3 regions of the Succinispira mobilis DSM 6222 genome follow, and region 1 is predicted to be linked to each of the others. Evidence: riboswitches for the same ligand, from Rfam matches in the RefSeq annotation. Region 1 holds a riboswitch; each other region holds the start of a gene.
What was found. Region 1 has a riboswitch for cobalamin ahead of SUCMO_RS0105525 (TonB-dependent receptor plug domain-containing protein). Riboswitches for the same ligand answer to the same signal wherever they lie in the genome.
Positions count from the first base shown of each region.

Region 1 (2,271 bases):
TAGCCTCTGTCTCTAAATAATTGTACATCAGTTGTAATTTATCATTGAAGTTATATTCCATTAAAATACTGTTTTTTTCTGAACCAGTAGCATCTGTGTGTTTATTACCTTTGTCTGTATTTTTAGAAATGGTGTTTACATTACCCCATTTTTCTAAATTATAGCCGACATTTAGTTTATCTGCGTTCAACGTTAAATCGTATTTTTGCTGTCCATAATTACCTACGCCAGCTGTAATGCTATTTGCAAATTCTTTTTTCATAATAATGTTAATTACGCCACCCATGGCTTCGCTACCATAAAGTACTGCGCCGCCACCTTTGATAATTTCTACGCGCTCAACATTTTCCACAGGAATAGAATCTAAATAATATTTGCCCCGCAGATTAATCGGCGAGCCATTAATCATAACTAACGTACCATTACTAACCCCACGAATAGTTATTTCATTGGACATTGTCCCAAATGCAGAGCCACCTGGTCCAAAAGTTTTATATGCAAGACCTGGAACTTTGGCAAGAGCTGTTTGAATATTGCTTGCACCTGTATTTTGCAAGTCTTTTGCCGTCAAAATCGTAGTGGAAGCAGCGACATCTACATCACGTTTTTCGCTTCGAGTTGCCGTAACCACAATTTGATCTAGAGCAAAAGTTTCTAATTGATCAACCTCAGCCGCCTGCACTTTACCGGAACAAATACTACTAAGAATAAGAGCACTTAAAAATAATCCTTGCGTTAATTTGATTTTACCTCGTCTTAAATAAGCCATTAATAAACTTCCTTTCGAAATCATTTTATATTTGTTAAGTTCCCATTTATCTCATCTTGCAGAGTCATAACTGGCAACAAAAACACAAAAAAACTAGACCCCCACCTAAGTGATACAGAGGTCTAGCAATACAAATACATTGCACCTACCTCCCTATCGCTCGTAGGGATATGGTAAAAAGTAGGTAGTTTTGCTGACTTAGGGTTAATTTAATTAGACAGCTTGTCAAAATTATTTAACCGCATTACAGTGGCGGGACCGCATCGGATTTACACCGATTTCCCAATTAAGCCTTATGGCGCCTACTTGATATTAAGTTTTCCAAAATTATTTTGATTATAAACTATATACCTAGTATACAGTCAAGTTTAACTAGCAATAGCAACTGGCATATTTTTTATTCTTCCGCTACAGAAAGATGACAATCAGCAGGCTGGGTAAAACTTTCTCCATAAGCGGCGTAAGCTAATTCTTGGACACCAAAAACTATATCTTGAGAAACGTTGTAGATGTAACCTTCGCGCGGGTAATACAGTTTCCGCTCTTTAACTGCTGTCAGAGTTTGTAAGGACGGATCTAGGAGAAATTCATTATTATGTTTATTAATATCAAAATTACCATGATCATTATACACTGGCAAAATTAAAAAATCAGGATTTACTTCTACCAAGCGCTCTTTACCTAAAATTTGACCATTTTTAATCCCCGCTTCAGCAACACCGTTTATTACTCCAGCCCGCGTACAAATGGCATCAAACGAGCTACCTATTCCGCCATATGAAGCCATCAAAGAAATCAAAACGACTTTTTTTCTTTGTGCAGGTGAAATTTTAATTACTTTAGCATCTATTTCTTGCAATTTTGCTTTCATTTTCTCAACAAGTTTTAACCCTTTTGCTTCCTCACCCAAAGTACGTGCAATTAAGAGTACATTTTCTTGAACTTCTTCGATGGTACTTGCCCCTTTACAAACCACTACCTTTAAACCTAAATCGCGTAAATTATCTACAATCTCAGCCTTTCCCCAGTTCGGGACAATAACTACATCTGGCTTCAAAGCATAGATTTGTTCGGCTGTAGGATTTTTAATCTTAGTTGGGATTTGTTTCGCTTTAGCTACGATGTTAGAACTATTAGGATCATCTAACAGATGATTTACGCCAACTAATCTAGTTGGTGGTACTAAACCTAAAACAATTCCATCTGTGCCCATTGCCAAAGTCAAAATTCTTTCTGGTTTTTTCTCAAACTTCACCACTGTTCCTTGGACATCTGTCACCTGATAGTTAAAATTAGCAACTTTTTGTTCTTTCTCTGAACTTGTTTTGCAAGCAGTTAAAATGAAAGTTAAAATTATAGCTAAAAAAGTTATAAACAAAAATCTCACAAATTTTTTCTGTTTTCTATCCATCATTACGTTCCTCAAGTTCTCCTTCTAAAGATAGATAAATTTTTTGCAATTCCGCCTTTGTTTCTGGTTTTGCGTTCCACAAGCCACGTTG
Region 1 is NZ_KB913028.1:1,154,669-1,156,939, reverse strand. Features, by position in the region: gene SUCMO_RS0105525 (TonB-dependent receptor plug domain-containing protein) at 1-769, opposite strand, end outside; cobalamin riboswitch at 936-1,090, opposite strand; gene SUCMO_RS0105520 (ABC transporter substrate-binding protein) at 1,167-2,183, opposite strand; gene cobN (cobaltochelatase subunit CobN) at 2,173-2,271, opposite strand, start outside.

Region 2 (2,271 bases), 400 kb from region 1:
ATCCTTGCTGCAAAAATCTCTTCCCCTGATTTAGTTCTTTTTGCTCCTAAAAATGCTGTATAATCCTCCGCCCCTAAGGCTAAAGCAACTAACCGAGAACTTGCACCTGCAATCTCATAAGCATTAGCTATCCCACGCGGAGTTTCTAACAAAGCAATTAACTTAATATTATTAGCTATCGCACCTTGTCCATCCAAAAGTTCTGTAACTTTTTTTATATCTGCGCCACTTTCTACTTTAGGAATCAACAAAGTGTCGGGAGCACACTTTGCAATAAACGGAATATCTTCTAGACCATAAGTATCTAACGGATTCACCCGCACAACTTTTTCACAAGTTCCATAATCAATAGTTTTCAAAGCCTGTGCTACTAAAATTCTTGCCGCATCCTTTTCCGTTGGTGCCACGGCATCTTCTAAATCTAAGATAACCCCATCAGCTTCAAATAAATTACCCGCTAAAAGCATCGCTGGGTTATTGCCTGGCATAAACAATAAGCTTCGTCTCATTCTCATTTTAGATTTTCGCCTCCTTAATTGCCCCGCTACGCAATAAGGCAGTAACTAACCGTGCTTCAATCGTAAAGTCTACTGCCCCTCGATCAAAAGCCTTAATATCTAAACCCAAAACCTGATAATCTGCTAAAACTTTATGCATTAACTTTGTAATGGTTTCTCCATATTGTAGCATTACAATACTATCTAAATCGATATTATTATTACCACTATTGTTGGGCGTAACAACAATTGAAATATCTCCCGACTCTAGTGTTCCTGCTTTAGCCATGACAATCTCTGTTCCCATATCTTATCTCCTTATCTTTAGGCTAAATTTAGCTTTATTCAGCCATTTTCTTGTTAAAATTGTAACATTTAAACTTTTTTTTAGCAACTCTTCCTTCCGGTTAATTGGCTCTTTACTTGACACAAAAAAAATTTTTAGCTATAATCAGTTCTAGATGAATAAAAACATAGGTGCCCGCAAGGGCTCAATAGAGAAATCAGTAAAAGCTGATACGGTCCCGCCACTGTATGGAGGAGTATTTTGCACAATGCCACTGGTAAAACTGGGAAGGCGCAAATGTACGATGAATCCAAGTCAGGAGAACTGCCTATGTACAATCACCGAAATTTACCTACGAAGGATAGGGAGGGGGTTAGAAGCTAGTTTTTTCTATCCTTGCCTTTGGGCAGGATTTTTTTGTTTTTTAAGACTAACAAATTAAGAAAAGAGGTTTCTTGGATTATGCAAAAATTTATAAAATTATTATTGGCGGTGTGTTTAATGTTATCTTTCACGATGAGTGCCAGTGCTCAAGCAGCACCTACTAAAAAAGCTTTAGTTGTAGCTAGTTTTGGTACAACATTTCCAGACACTTTAAAAAATGATATCGAAGGCATTGAAAATGCTCTAAAAAAAGCTTTCCCAGATCGCGATTTTTATCGCGTATTTACTTCTAACATCGTTAAAAAACGTATTGCAGAACGTGATGGTATTGTTATTGATGACTTGAAAACAGCACTAGATAAACTTGCCGCTCAAGGCTATACAGATGTACTAGTGCAAACAACTTTGCTTACACCAGCAGAAGAGTATAACAACAAGATTTTACCTGCAATTAAAGAATATCAAACAAACAAAACTTTTCAAAAATTAGTTATTGGCAAACCTTTGCTAACTGAAGATAAAGACTTCAATCTCGTAGCCAAAGCTTTAACAACTCAAATGCCTAAAAACCTTAATTCAGATCAAAGCGTTGTGTTTATGGGACATGGTTCACCACATATGCATAATGTGGCATATGATAAATTACAGGCTGCTTTTGATAAATTAAATATCCCCGCTGTAATTGGTGTGGTTGAAGAAGATGATCATCCTAATTTCGAAGATATGCAAGCAACAATTGCCAAGCGTAAAATCAAAGAAGTAATCCTTATGCCACTAATGGTAGTTGCTGGTGACCACGCTAATAATGATATGGCTGGCGATGAAGATGATTCTTGGAAAAATCTTCTTAGTGCCGATGGTTATAAAGTAAGTGTAGTTTTAGGCGGCTTGGGTCGCAACTCTGAAATTCAAAAAATCTATGTAGCTCATGCTAAACAAGCTTTAAAAAACTAATATAAATGTAAAACATAAACAAAGAAGGTGCTGGCGCATTAAACTAGTGTGCCAGCACCTTCTTATATCTAAATTTAAAAATTTCAAAGAGTAAAAAGAGCTGACGCTAGCGATAATTTTTCATCACTAATGCGCAGCTCCTTCTTTTTA
Region 2 is NZ_KB913028.1:753,032-755,302, reverse strand. Features, by position in the region: gene SUCMO_RS0103570 (HpcH/HpaI aldolase/citrate lyase family protein) at 1-515, opposite strand, end outside; gene SUCMO_RS0103565 (citrate lyase ACP) at 517-804, opposite strand; cobalamin riboswitch at 956-1,129, shown strand; gene SUCMO_RS0103555 (sirohydrochlorin cobaltochelatase) at 1,246-2,121, shown strand; gene SUCMO_RS0103550 (acetylornithine transaminase) at 2,269-2,271, opposite strand, start outside.
Region 2: it holds a riboswitch for cobalamin, as region 1 does, so the genes downstream of both, SUCMO_RS0103555 (sirohydrochlorin cobaltochelatase) here and SUCMO_RS0105525 (TonB-dependent receptor plug domain-containing protein) in region 1, are expected to answer to the same signal.

Region 3 (2,271 bases), 840 kb from region 1:
ACCGTGCTCCAGAAACTTTGCCAGCTCGTTCAAAATCTAAAATACCTAGCTGTTCACCAATTTCCCAATGTGGTTTAGCTGGAAACTCAAATTCTCTGGGTGTCCCTTGGGCCCTAACTTGTTGGTTGTCATGCTCATCTTTTCCAACTGGTACACTGCCGTGAGGAATGTTGGGGATGCTATACATAATCTCTTTCAGTTGCGCCTCTACTGCTCTTAAATCCGCTTCGATTGTAGCAATTTCATCGCCTACATTACGCATTGCTAAAATTTGTTCACTAGCATCTTCGCCATTACGCTTCATTTTGCTAATATCTTGTGAAACTTGGTTACGTTTACTTTTGAGGTTTTCTACCTCAAGTAAGAGTCGCCGGCGGTCTTGTTCTAACTGCGAAAAATTTTCTAAACTCAAGCTATTGTTTCTTGCTTTTAGTGCCTCTTGCACACAGTCTAAGTTTTCACGCACAAATTTAATATCTAACATCTGTAAAGCCCCCTAAAATTTATCTCTCACTAAAATTGCAAATTATTCATAACACCCATTTTATCAATATTTACCAAATATATCAACCAAAAATAGCTACTTTGCATTTTTTTTGCACCAAACCACTACAATTCTGCGTCAAGTAGCATTTTTTCGCTTTAGTAAATGTTTTTTGTTAACATTTATTGACAATAATTGCACAATATTATATAATCCCCTTAGGAAAATAAATACTGACAAATAGGTGCCTAGTAAGGCTTAATAGGGAAATTAGTGCAATGCTAATGCGGTCCCGCCACTGTAAGGAAGTAGTTAGTCATTTGGGTTGTGACCTAACTTCTTCTGAGCCAGGATATCTGCCTATTTAAAAATCACCGTATACCCTACGAGCGATGGGGTGGAGATATGTGCCAATTGAGTTTTCGAACTTTGTTGTTATATACCTTTTCGCTTATGAAAAGGTTTTTTTATTTTAAAAACCACCTACGCAAAGTATCTGTTTTCCATTCTTAAAGTCTCCTACCAAAAACCAAAAGCAGCTTTGCTCCTGGGAAGGCAAAGCTGCTTTTGGTTTTTTCTTATTGCTAAAAAATATCCGCCTACTCATCTTAATAAAACTGTAATTTGCTTCGATTAACTAGTAAGGTAAAAAATTAAAAAATAATGGCTCTATGCTAAAATAAATGAGGTATTGCGATGGATAACTTTACGCGCTTTCTAATTGAACTCTTACCTAAACCAGAAATCGAAGAAAAAGAAGATTTCCTAATCCTCCGTTTTATTGCTAAAAAAAGTATTCCTGAAAAATTAAAAAGTTATGCGCCACCCAATTTCCCAGAATTATATTTCAATTTTATGCATGAATTCACGAAATTCACACAGTATAAAACTATGAATTCCCTCGTTGGTAAAAATATCGTGGTCTTGGCCGGAGCCTTTAATTCTGGTAAAACTAGCTTTCTTAACCAGCTTTTGCAAACCAATCTCTTGCCACATTCCACAACCGCTAATGCCACTATTCCCACCTACATACTCCAAGGCCAGGAATCTTATTTAGCAATTGGAATTTTCGGCAATAGCATTACACTTGCCCCTACCGAGTTCGAAACAATCCGCGCAACCCTCCAAGATAATTATCAAAAAAATATTCAGCAATTACTTTGTCACACTATTATCAGCACTCCTAAACAACCTTTTGAGCACCTAGCTTTTCTTGATACTCCTGGCTATGCCTTACCGAATAATCCTAACTTTACAGAAAATACCGATAGCCAAAAAACTTTAGCGCAGTTAAATTCTGCCGATATTGTGCTTTGGTTTGTAGAAGCTCACGAGCAAGGAATTTCCCGTTCCGACCTGCTCTTGCTGAAAAACTTGCGGCCCCAAAGTAAGTTGATGATTTTAGTTAATAAAAGTGATAGCGTGGCTTTAGAGAAGCTTCTAAAAATTAAAGCTACTATTGCCGATAAACTCGCCCAAGAAAATATTGACCATATTGGTATTTTGGCTGTTTCGAGCTTTAAACCACAGGCTTTCGAAAATGCTCAGCTCCTAAAACAATTACAACGTTTGAATAAATACCAATATCAACAATCTTTTAATGATAATTTCTTGGCCTTTTTTTCCGCCTGCCTTAATTTTTATCAAACGCAACAAGCCTCTTTGCGCAAAAAAATCCAAAAATTAAAATATATCCTCCGCCTCAGCCAAGATTTAACTGTCCAACAAGAACTCCAAGCGCTCATTGCCGAAAAAGAAAATTTACTCTTGGCAATTATTAACCAACA
Region 3 is NZ_KB913028.1:315,493-317,763, reverse strand. Features, by position in the region: gene serS (serine--tRNA ligase) at 1-484, opposite strand, end outside; cobalamin riboswitch at 710-862, shown strand; gene SUCMO_RS0101525 (dynamin family protein) at 1,181-2,271, shown strand, end outside.
Region 3: it holds a riboswitch for cobalamin, as region 1 does, so the genes downstream of both, SUCMO_RS0101525 (dynamin family protein) here and SUCMO_RS0105525 (TonB-dependent receptor plug domain-containing protein) in region 1, are expected to answer to the same signal.